One region of the Adlercreutzia sp. ZJ154 genome, then DNA from elsewhere that is predicted to be linked to it. Evidence: predicted binding sites of a transcription regulator. Region 1 holds the regulator's gene; each other region holds the start of a gene.
What was found. The regulator HrcA, encoded in region 1, represses chaperone genes, less so after heat shock. The targets are predictions, from matches to a motif close to TNTTAGCANNCNNNNNNNNNGNNTGCTAANA.
Positions count from the first base shown of each region.

Region 2: a site for HrcA is predicted at 2,030-2,060, ahead of groES (co-chaperone GroES). Genes of this name have one in related genera too.
Region 3: a site for HrcA is predicted at 1,274-1,304, ahead of htpG (molecular chaperone HtpG). Genes of this name have one in related genera too.

Region 1 is NZ_JAAKEF010000001.1:143,590-147,721, forward strand. It holds gene G7Y37_RS00675 (MiaB/RimO family radical SAM methylthiotransferase) at 1-371, opposite strand, end outside; gene G7Y37_RS00680 (16S rRNA (uracil(1498)-N(3))-methyltransferase) at 368-1,156, opposite strand; gene dnaJ (molecular chaperone DnaJ) at 1,158-2,297, opposite strand; gene G7Y37_RS00690 (heat-inducible transcriptional repressor HrcA) at 2,306-3,043, opposite strand; gene hemW (radical SAM family heme chaperone HemW) at 3,118-4,132, opposite strand, start outside.
Region 2 is NZ_JAAKEF010000025.1:19,069-23,200, reverse strand. It holds gene groL (chaperonin GroEL) at 1-1,611, opposite strand, end outside; gene groES (co-chaperone GroES) at 1,641-1,928, opposite strand; gene G7Y37_RS08555 (response regulator transcription factor) at 2,097-2,789, opposite strand; gene G7Y37_RS08550 (sensor histidine kinase) at 2,799-3,983, opposite strand; gene nadE (NAD(+) synthase) at 4,018-4,132, opposite strand, start outside.
Region 3 is NZ_JAAKEF010000026.1:3,392-7,523, reverse strand. It holds gene G7Y37_RS08600 (hypothetical protein) at 1-48, shown strand, start outside; gene bfr (bacterioferritin) at 658-1,122, opposite strand; gene htpG (molecular chaperone HtpG) at 1,352-3,331, shown strand; gene G7Y37_RS08585 (lipase family protein) at 3,638-4,132, shown strand, end outside.

The DNA.
Region 1 (4,132 bases):
CGAGCATGCGTAGAACCTGCTAAACATATATGTGAGGTTGCGCTATCTATTAAGCCGCGCAAATGATGCAAGACTTTTTCCTTTGGAACAACCTCAACTCTAGTATCCATTTCTAAAAATTCATTTGCCGAAATAGCCGATGCGCATCCAGTGACCAGTAATGCAGCAAAGGAATTGCCTCGCAAAGCGCTGCGAACCACCTTACGTGTCTTCTTCTCTGCCTCGGCTGTTACTGTACATGTGTTAATTATTATTAAATCGGCATATTCGGGCGAAACTTTTTGTGCGCCGGATGAAGTAAGGAAATTCTCATAAGAATCAGATTCAACTCTGTTTACTTTGCAACCAAGGTTTATGACGGAAAACCTCATCGCCTACTCCGAATACTTGAATTGCCCAAACCGCCAAGTTCGTATATTGCAATAGCGCTGGCAACAATTCCAGCAGTTTCGGTACGCAGTATTGTTGAGCCTAAACTTACGAGATGTGCTTCGCTATTACATGCAAGAATTGCATCTACTTCGCTTTTTTCAAGTCCGCCTTCTGGACCAATAACTAAAGCTATATTAGCAGCGTTTGGTTTATTGCTTAAAGCCTGCCCAATGCCTATTGCTTGCGCGGCTTCCTCCCAGCATACAAGCACAATATCCATTTCAGATAGCGTATCTATAACGGCACTTAAAGCCATAGGGTCAGATATATGAGGAATGCTAGACCGACCCGATTGCATAGCAGCACTTTTAGCAATTGTAAGCCATCGCTGGGTTTTCTTCTTCGCTTTGTCGCCTGCAAGTTTTACAACTGTGCGCGAACACTGCATTGGAATAATACGCGCTACTCCAAGTTCGGTTGTATGGCGAACTATATCATCCATTTTGTCAGCTTTTGCGATGCCCTGCACAAGAGAAATATTCCATGCTGGAAGATTGGTTTGTACATGTTGACATATACGCACAATCATTTCAGACCCATTGAAATTTACAACTTCGCATTCAAAATAATCTTGCGTAGCATCTATAACAGCTATATGCTCGTGACATTTTATGCGTAATGCGCGCGCATGTTTTAAGTCGTCAACTGCAAGGCGCAATACGAACTCAGGGGCTGTTTCATCTACCAGCACCTGATCGTCTAAGAAAAAATGATGAAGTGACATACTAAATGAAAGCCTCACGTAGTTTTTGTAGCGGCGACTTTACTTCATTGTATTCTTCGCCCATTTCTTCAGCCAGTTTTTCTAATAATTCGCGCTCTTTTTTAGACAGCTTCTTAGGTATGTTGATAGATACGTGCGCATAAAGATCGCCGCGAGAATCGCTTTTAATCTTTGGCATGCCGAAACCTTTAATGCGCAAAACATCTCCATTTTGAGTACCGTGCGGGACTTTGATAGATACTTCTTCGTCTTCAAGAATGCCATCTATTAAAACTGTCGATCCTAGCGCTGCTTGCACCATAGAAATATCAATTTGGGCATGCAGATTATCGCCGTCACGCTCGTAGTATTCATGCGGCTGCATGCGAATAGTTACAATCAAATCGCCAGAGGGCGCACCCTGCAATCCCGCTTCGCCGTAATTAGGAACACGGAGTTGCTGACCATCGTGGATTCCTGCAGGTATTTCTACAGAAACGCGTTGTCTATCTGGAATACGACCCTGTCCGCCACATTCTTCACATGCGCCTTCTATGCTCTCGCCTGTGCCATTACACTTCGAACAAGTCTGAGACGATTGCATATCTCCCAAAAATGTTCGTTGTACTGTAACTACGCGTCCGGTGCCTCCGCATTCAGGGCATTGTACGCTTTTGCCATCTGGGCCAAGACCTGTGCTATTGCAATCGGCGCATGGTGCTAATCTATCGTATACGATCTCTTTTTTTACACCTTTAGCTGCTTCTTCCAGAGTAATCTTTAATCCGATGCCCATATCTCGACCATCTTTGCGCACCTGACGCGCAGCGTTTGAGCCAAAGCCGCTAAAGAAAGACGAGAATATATCGCCCATTCCACCGAATCCGCCACCGAAAATATCTTCAAAATCAACGTATCCACTACCTCCCCCGGCAGCCCCGGGAATGGTACCAAAACGATCATATTGCGCTCTTTTAGATGCATCAGAGAGCACATCGTATGCCTCGTTTAATTCTTTGAATTCATCTTCTGCATTTGGAGATTTATTAACATCGGGATGCAATTCGCGAGCGCGTCGCCTGTAAGCCTTCTTTATTTCGGTTTCATTTGCATCACGAGAAACGCCTAAGATTTCATATAGATCTTTCGTAGCAGTTGGCATATTGTGTTTTATCCATTCTCTCCCATTGCGTCTCGTGCTGCTCTTACTGCACGAATAACGCCTGTGTAATCCATACGTGTAGGTCCTATAACGGCTACTATTCCCTGAGCAGATCCTCTACCATATACTCCGGTAATAACCGAAACGCCAGAGAGCCCAGCAGATGCGTTTTCGCTTCCAATGCGCACCATTATATTGCCGCTGCGCTGCCCTTCGTCATTGAATACGCTAAGCAATACCGATTCATCTTCTAATATTTCCATCAGGGGTAATAAGGTAGACGAATCTTGAAACTCCGGTTTTCGCATCAATGCGGAAAGACCCATTCGTGAAATCTGGCGAAGATGAGTTTCTCCTTCATCGGGCGGTAAAACCAAAGATAGACAATCAGTTAGACGAGCAAGTTCGGCAGAAGTACGCTCCATAAGTTCATCCAAAACATCGGCACTTTTGCGCAATTGCTCTACAAGTGAGCGATGTGGATGATCGTCTTTAAGCGCACCCGATGCTATTAGCTCTTCGACGTAAGCGCGATATCCCGCATCAGTGGGAATGCGTCCTGCAGATGTGTGTGGCTGCTGGATGTAACCTTCGTCTTCTAGGGCAGATAAATCGTTTCTGACCGTAGCAGAACTGACACCTAAACCATAATGTTCAACTATGGTTCGCGACCCTACGGGCATAGCATGAGCTATATATTCTTCTATGAGCGCCCGTAAAACCTGCTGTCGCCTATCGGAGAGCATCTTCCTCGCTTCCAAAATTCAAACTATTGTATACAGTGTGTCTTATTTTAGCAGCCGAAGGTCTAGAGTGCTAATTATTGATTAGATAAATCTAAAAGTGCTCCATAAAGATGATTGCCGCACAACCAACCGCGCTTTGTTGGTTGCCATCTATTATCGGCATGTTCCAAAAATCCATCTGCAGCCAAGTCTTGAAAAGCTTGCATAGCTTGCGGAAGAATCAATGCAGCTTCATTCAACTTATCATCTGATACACCTTTAGCCATTCTCATTGCAAGCATAAGATCTTCTGCCACCATTTGAGAGGCATTCAGATCGTCTACTACATGATTATCTTGTACTCGCATGCGCCGACTAGCATTTTGGGTCATAGTGGTGGCGGAAAATCCAATACCTAAATAAGGAATTCCTTGCCAATATGAACAATTATGTCTGCTTTCATATCCGGGTATTGCGTAATTAGCTACTTCGTAATGCAAAAACCCACTTTGACGTAAAATGCGACTGGCTTCTTCCATCATATCGGCTTGTAAGTCTTCATCAGGCTCGGGAAGCATATTGGCGCAAATCATATTATTTAGCGGAGTATGCTCTTCTACGCTAAGTGGGTAGATGCTTATGTGCTTTACTCCAAGTTCTATCGCTTGGCGCGCATCTGATATAAAACTATCAAGGGTTTGCCCGGGAAGTCCGCACATCAAGTCTACGCTTATGTTCTCAAATTTGCGCTGCGCTGTACGTATTGCGTTTGCGGCTTCCTCAGAATTATGCGCGCGTCCAATTAACGACAATAAATTATCATCGAAACTCTGTACACCCAACGAAAGCCTATTTACGCCAAGCGCCCACAGATCATCCACCATTCGTTCATCCAATGATTCTGGATTTGCCTCTACGGTGCACTCTACGCTAGGCGTTAGATGCATGCTAATTCCAAGCGCATACAACAAACTTGTTAAGTTTGCATTTCCTGCATGCGTGGGTGTGCCACCTCCTATGTAAACAGTTTCAATTGAAGACAGTTCACCTGCTTTGGAAAATTCGCGAATCTTTGATATAAGATCTTCAAAGTACTCTGTTATTTCAGGG
Region 2 (4,132 bases), on a different contig from region 1:
GCCACCCATAGCACCAGCCAAAGCGCTCAGATCGGGACCTTCAGCCGGGATTTCATTAATAGTTGCTTCGGTTATAAGGATAAGAGATGCAACAGATGCAGCAGACTGTAGAGCGGTACGTGTAACCTTTACAGGATCGTTCACGCCCATAGAAATCATATTGCCACACTCGCCAGTCTTGTAGTTGCGACCCCAACCTGCCTCAGCCTTCTTAACCTCGGCAACCTCAACAGAGCCCTCAAAACCAGCGTTTTCAGCAATAGCGCGCATCGGAGCTTCAAGTGCCTTGCGAATAATTGCCACACCAACTTTTTCATCATCGTCAGCATTAATGGCATCAAGTGCAGGAATAGCGTTTATAAGAGCTACGCCGCCGCCGGCAACAATGCCCTCTTCAACAGCTGCGCGAGTAGCCTGCAGCGCATCCTCTATGCGGCTCTTCTTTTCTTTCAGTTCGCTTTCAGTTGCAGCGCCAACCTTCAAAACCGCAACGCCGCCAGAAAGTTTGCTTAGACGCTCTTGCAGTTTCTCACGGTCAAAATCGCTTTCTGTGCGCTCTAGTTCAGCCTTAATCTGAGCAACGCGCGCATCTATATCAGCCTTGTTGCCAGCGCCATCTACAATAAGAGCATTGTCCTTGGTAACTTTTACAGTCTTAGCAGTACCCATCATATCGATAGAAGCATCAGCAAGTGTCATGCCGAAATCTTTATCAATAACCTGTGCGCCAGTAACAGCTGCTATGTCTTCCAAAATACGCTTGCGCCTGTCGCCAAAGCCAGGAGCCTTAATTGCAACCACATTCAGCGTGCCGCGTAGTTTGTTCAGAAGCAGTGTTGCCAAAGCCTCGCCATCAACATCCTCAGCAACTAGGAACAGCGGACGACCGCTGCGCATAACTTCTTCTAGCAGCGGAATAAAATCTTGCACGTTGCTGACCTTCTGGTCTGTAAGCATGATGTAAGGGTCTTTCAAAACCGCTTCCATCTTTTCCATATCGGTAGCCATGTAGGGGCTGATGTAGCCGCGGTCGTACTGCATGCCCTCCACAATGTCCATTTCGATGCCGAATGTTTGCGACTCTTCAACCGAAATAGCGCCATCGTGACCAACGCGATCCATAGCTTCAGCGATCTTTTCGCCAATTTCAGCATCGCCAGCAGAAATTGTGCCTACATTAGCGATTTGCTCTTTTGTGGAAACCGGTGTTGCAACATCTTTAATGGCGTTTACAACAGCATCGGTAGCCTTTTCAATACCGCGGCGAATGCCCAGCGCATCGGTACCAGCAGTAACGTTCTTTAGACCTTCAGACACAATAATGTCGGCAAGTAAGGTAGCAGTTGTGGTGCCATCACCTGCAACATCGTTTGTTTTTACTGCAACTTCGCGTACAAGCTGAGCGCCCATGTTCTCAATAGGATCTTCAAGCTCTATTTCTTTAGCAACAGTTACGCCATCGTTAGTAATGGTAGGTGCACCATAAGACTTCTCAAGCGCAACATAGCGACCCTTAGGTCCAAGAGTTACCTTAACAGCATCGGAAAGTTTCTTTACGCCCGCACCAAGTGCTGCACGCGCATCCTGCTCAAATGTAATTGCTTTTGCCATATTCTTATATCCTTTCGGTTATTTATTAACTACGCAAAGACAGCGTAAATATCATCTGCGCGGACAATTAGTACTTCCTCGTCGTCGCAAGAAATTTCGTTTCCGCCATACTTGCTATAGACCACACGATCGCCCACTTTTACGGGCACCTCAATACGGTTGCCATCCTTGTCAAGACGACCTTCTCCCACAGCAAGAACGGTGCCAGTCTGCGGTTTCTCTTTGCTGTCACCAGCTAGAAACAGTCCCGATGCTGTTGTAGTTTCAGCTTCGTCCTGCTTAATGATGACACGATCACCCAGCGGCTTAAGATTCATGTTTGACTCCTTCTTTGGTCACGTTTCTTAATCTAAAGTTAAGCCAATATCTAATTCTAAAAATTAGCACTCAAGAATACCGAGTGCTAAAGTGGTGTATATATTAGCACTCAAAGCCTCCGATTGCTAATTAAAAGGCGAATTTTTTTACAAGAGATAACGTTAATCTTACAAAGTCCCCGGACAAACTAGTCCACTTTCGTAGGCAAATACCACAAGCTGTGCTCTATCATGAGAATCTGTTTTCGACATAATGCGCGCAAGGTGCGTCTTTACCGTAGCTGGCGAAATGAATAGTTCTTTAGAGATAAGCTCGTTAGAAAGCCCGCGCGCTACCAATGTAAGAATCTCGCGCTCTCTGTCGGTCAATGTTGCCAACAAAGCATTCGACTCCGCATTCCCTAAAGATACTGCTCGTTTCCCCGTAGCCGCAAATGTTTCCACCAAACGGCGCATCACACTTGGCTGAATAAGCGCATCCCCCGCAGCAACAACGCGAATAGCATGCACTATTTCATCAGGATCGGCATCTTTCAAAAGAAACCCACTTGCGCCTGCTTCTAGCGCATCGTAGACATATCTATCTACATCAAACGTTGTCAATACAAGTATATGCGTGCCTGACAACAATGGGTTGTGCGCTATATCGCGCGTAGCACTTATGCCATCTTTTCCGGGCATACGTACATCCATCAGCACCACATCTGGTCGCATGAGTTGAGCCATTCGTACAGCTTCGTCCCCATCAGATGCAGCGCCTATCACATCTATATCGGAATACGTTCCCAATATTGCCCGATATCCGCTGCGAACAAGTTCCTGATCGTCTGCTATTAGTACATGAATTTGTTTATCATCCATTGTTTTCACCTAGTGAATATCTACATGCGCCACTGGAATACGTACACTTATCTTAGTTCCTGCCGTATTGCTGGGTGATATATAGAACGTTCCGCCAAGGACTTTTACCCGCTCTCGCATGCCCTCGATTCCATGACCCATCGGCGCATCTGATTTAATTCCGCAACCATCATCTTCAATATCGAGCATTGCAACATCACTATTAATCGTCAAGCTGATAGACGCTTTGCTTGCGTGAGAATGCCTAACTATATTAGTAGCCGCTTCGCGCGATATGCCATAAAGCGCCATACTTATGTAAGCCGGCAGAGTATCTTTGCGCCCGTCTACGCGAAGCGATACCGCCAATCCCGCCTCTTCCAAATAATCCTTCAAACCAGATAATTCATCTATGCCCATCATGGGCTGTATGTCAGCATCTGATGAGCCATCACGCAAAACAGCAATCATGCCGCGCATTTCCGAAAGCGCATCTTTAGAAGTTTTGCGAATGTTGTCTAAAGCGTGTTTGGCTGCCTCCGGATCTGTCTGTATAAGCGCAGCAGCCGCCGCCGACTGTATGCTTACAGCAGACAACGAATGTGCCGTTATATCGTGCACTTCTCGCGCTATGCGCAGCCTTTCTTCCTCCACGCGCTTTTCAGCGTGAATTTCACGTGTGCGCTCGGCTTCGGCAGCGCGAGCAGCCAGCGCCTTCACAGAATCTTGTCTAGCATGAAGAGCAAACCCGGCAAAAGCAACAGCCACCACTATGGCTGTGTTCTGCACCAACATAAGCATTGCAAGTGAAGATGTAGGAGCAAAAAACGCACAACCCGCAACTGTTACTAACAACACACCGCCTGCCAATGCGGCTTCATATTTGGTGCATTCATACGCAACTGTAAACAACGCAATTAGTGGACCTACAAGCGAAAGCGTTGTGGCACCCATTTGCATTTCAAAAAACGCCCACAATAAAGTTGTAACCACAAACACAACCCACGGAAGACGTCGGCGTACCGTCAGAGGAATACATGTAAGCGCCACCATTAATATTCCCCATCCGGAAAGCGTTATTGTACGGACCCCAAGCAAGCGCCGTATAAAATCATCGGGAATCATTAGATTAGCCGAGGCGCTCATCTGAAGAAGACCAAATCCAAAAGCGCCTAATGCTATAACAGCATCCACAAGCCAATCCGTACCGCTCATGGGCACATCGCGAAGGTATAACCTAAACCTGTGCTTATTCATAGAATTGCACGCTCGGATATGGCGGCTCCATAGCACGCTTAAACGCATTAGCCTCAAAACGCTGCAAAATGTTTTGCACCCGAGCCTTAGAAAAACCCATATTTACA
Region 3 (4,132 bases), on a different contig from region 1:
AACAGTCGCAAGAACCGTCGCGTTCACGCTCGTAAGCCGCGCGATTAGTAAATTAGTAATCAGTATTGCAGACTCTAAACTCAAAGGCTTACGCAAGCGAACCCCAAAGCTTGCGTAAGCCTCTTTTCTAGTCAATTAGGCAAAAACAGACAGAGAAATGGTCAAAACTTCCGACTTTCCATGGTCGGCATGCCGCATAGCCAACCTGAATTGTGGAGAACACTGGGCAAACAGGAGATGCCAGTGTACTAGTAGGCAGAATTTCACGTTTTTCACCATGGAAAGTCGGAAGTTTTGACCATTTTTTCGGAAAATTTTGATTGTGTGCTGAAAATTGGTGGCAGGAGCCATTTAGGAGTCACTTTGAGATAGAAGTGGCCATTGCCTAGAGTCGTTTTTGTGAAAGTAACCGATTCATTAGAAAGGCAACGGCCACTATGGACACTTTACAGGATAAGGGAACGCTGGAAAACCTTCCATTTCGCGAGGATGGAACCATCGGCATCAACGAGATGATGCATCGTGGGCTGCGCACCGCACGTTGTACATTGCGGGTTGTGTGCCGCGGGATGCGCACTACACGTTGTGCATTGCAGGTTGTGTGCCGCGGGCTGTGTGCGCCACATAAACGGGCTGCGCCAACGTGCGACGCTAGCCCTACACTTGGGTGGACAGGAATATTTGCAGAGACATCTGCTCCATCTGATCCTGTAATTCTTCTAGTTCATCTGCGTGGCGGTCTTCGTCCATCAGAATATCCTTCAGAACGTCGCGCGTTGCGTTGTCGCCAACTTCGCTAGCCATCTTTATGGCATCGTTGTAGTTCTTAATTGTATGTTCTTCCAGATCGTGGTCGTTGTCTACCTGATCTGGCACAGTGGCACCAATGTGCATTTCGTTCAGATTAGAAACGATGGGTTTGCCTTCTAGGAACAAAATACGCTCCATCAGCTTTTCGGCATGATGCATTTCGGTAATTGCGCGGGTTTTGAAATTCTGGGATAGCTTTGTATAGCCCCAGTCCTCGCACATTTCGGCGTGCAGCATGTACTGGTTGATGGCGGTTAATTCGTCCGCTAGAAGGTCGTTCAGTTTATTAACAAGCTTTGTGTTGCCCTTCATGGAAGTGCCCCTTTCATTTTGCTTTGCGGTCGTTTGAAACACTGTATTGACACGACTTCATTCTAGGGGGCACCTAAGTGTGCAAGCGCCTGCCTGCACCACCGTTACTGTATTGCAATCTAGCCGTTTGCTGGGCGATATCGCAATGCGGAATTAGCACTCTAGGCATTAGAGTGCTAAAATGCGGAAAACAATATAGAGTAGAAATTCTAAAGCTGAAAGGCAGACGATGAGGAAATTCAAAACCGAGAGTAAAAAGCTGCTCGATCTTATGATTAACAGCATATATACGAATCGCGAGATATTCTTGCGCGAGCTTATTTCGAATGCGTCAGATGCGGTGGATAAGCTGTATTTCCGCAGCTTAATCGACGATTCGTGCAAAATAAATCGTGCCGATTTGGCAATTTTGGTGGGCTATAACAAAGACGAACGCACCGTTACCGTGTCAGATAACGGCATCGGCATGGACAAAGACGACCTAGACAAGAATTTGGGCACAATTGCACATAGCGATTCGTTCGAATTTAAGACCGAACAAGCTGCTGGCGAAGGCGAAGCGGATGGTGGTAAGGGTCTTGCCGATATGACCGATGTAGACATAATCGGTCAGTTTGGTGTTGGCTTTTACAGCGCATTTATGGTTGGCAAGCGCGTGCGAGTGGTGTCTCGCGCGTTCGGCTCCGACGAGGCGTGGGCTTGGGAAAGCGACGGCATAGATGGCTACACCATAGAGCCAGCCGAGCGCGCCGAACACGGCACCGACGTAATAGTGTTCCTGAAAGACGACTCAGACGACGAGCGCTATGGCACTTTCGCCACCGAATACGGTCTAACCGAGCTTATCAAGCGCTACAGTAACTATGTGCGCTACCCAATTCAGATGGAAGTAACTAAGAGCCGCGAACTTCCGAAGCCAGACGATGCGGGCGATGACTACAAGCCGCAGTTTGAAAACTACACTGAGCTGGAAACAATCAACTCCATGATTCCAATTTGGAAACGCAAGAAATCTGAGGTTAGCCAAGAGGAATACAACGAATTCTACAAGACCGACTTCCACGATTTTGAAGACCCGTTGCGCACCATGAGCCTGCATGCAGAGGGCACGCTTACATACGATGCGCTGATGTTTGTGCCGGCGCACGCGCCGTGGGATATGTGGTCGAAGGATTACAAGAAGGGGTTGGCGCTGTATAGCAGCGGCGTGCTTATTATGGATAAGTGCGAAGAGCTTGTGCCCGACTACTTTAGCTTTATGCGTGGCGTGGTAGATTCGGCTGACCTTACGCTGAATATTAGCCGCGAAACGCTGCAGCACAATGGGCAGTTGCGCGCTATTGCTCGTCGCTTGGAAAAGAAGGTTAAGACCGAGCTTGCGAACATGCTGTCTGACAATCGCGAGGCATACGAGGGCTTCTTCAAGGAATTTGGGCGCACCATGAAATACGGCCTGTATTCAACGTATGGGCAGGCGCGCGATGTGCTGGCTGACTTGCTAATTTTCTGGTCGGCTAAGGAAAAGCGCATGGTAACGCTGGCTGAATATGTGTCGGCGGCACCCGAAGGTCAAGACTCCATTTTCTTCGCTGCGGGCGATTCGCGCGAGCGCTTGGCGCAAATGCCCATAGTTACCACGGTGCTTGCAAAAGGCTACGACGTGTTGCTGTGCGACGAAAATGTGGACGAATTCTGCATGATGGCGCTGGGTGCATTTGAAGAGCCGGGCACCGGCGAGGGCGACGAAGCCCCAACCATGTGGCAGCTAAAGAATGTTGGCGGCGAAGATTTGGGTCTTACTACCGAGGAAGAGAAGAAAGAAGCCGAGGAAGCCACCGAGCAGAATGCGTCGCTGTTTGATGCGATGCGCGAGGCGCTAGATGGCAAAGTGCAGAAAGTAGTAGTGTCTACGCGCCTAACCGATGCGCCTGTGGTGCTTACCACCGAGGGTGCGGTTAGTCTGCAGATGTCGCAAATGCTGAAAAGTCAGCCCGGCAGCCAAGAGGGCGTTCCCGAGGCGCAGGTAGTAATGGAAGTGAATGCAAAGCATCCGGTGTTTGAGGTTCTGAAAGCTGCGCAAGAAGGCGGCGATTCCGACAAGGTGAAAACTTACACCAGCATTTTGTACGATCAGGCTATGCTTGTAGAAGGCTTGCCTATAGACGATCCGCTGGCATTCGCCCAAGCAATAAGCGCCCTTATGAAGTAAATTGCGTGGCGTAAATTGCGCAGACGCGTTTCGCAGACGCAAATCGCATAGGCGCACTACGTAGGCGCGTTTCGCAGGCGTAAATTGCGCAGGCGCACTACTGCACGTTGTTTTTAATGTCGGAACCTTGCCAGATACGGCAGGGTTCCGCTTTTTTATTTGCTTTTTTGGTGGCGTGCTTACAATTTCGCTTGATATGTTGAGCGGCATGGTCGTGCCTTTTGCATAGGAAATATATCTGAAGTACGAATGCAGCTTACAAGTGGTAGGCTTACTTCATACAATTTTCTAGGAAGCAGAGGCAATATGGCATCTTCTCAATTTGAAGTTCAGGAAAAGCGCCAGATAAAGTTTCTCTCGCCTTTTAAGCATGATGCGGGTCGTGCGCGTCATGAAATAGAGGCTATTTGTGAAGTGCCTTGGAATTCAGATTGGTTCAATGCGTGTAGCGACTCTTTCAATTCGCAATTGGCTGTTACCAGTATGGCTGTGGCGGCATCGATGGTGCGCAATACCCAGCGTAATAACTTTCGCTATGCTGTGGGTGCGCTGGAATCGTTGGGTTTTCAAGATGTAGACGTAAGCAGCTTTAAGCATCGCAACGAAACAGACGATGAAGACTACAAGCGCGACAAAGACTTAGTTGCATACGCTTTTGCGCATCAGCTGATACCAAGCCCAAGTGCGTCGGGCAAGCAAGTGCCGCTTGTGGTGGCGGCAGTACGCGGCACATCGCGCACTTGCGAGTGGCGCAGCAATGCAAACGTGGCGGATGCGGTAGCCGATGGTAACTACAACGTT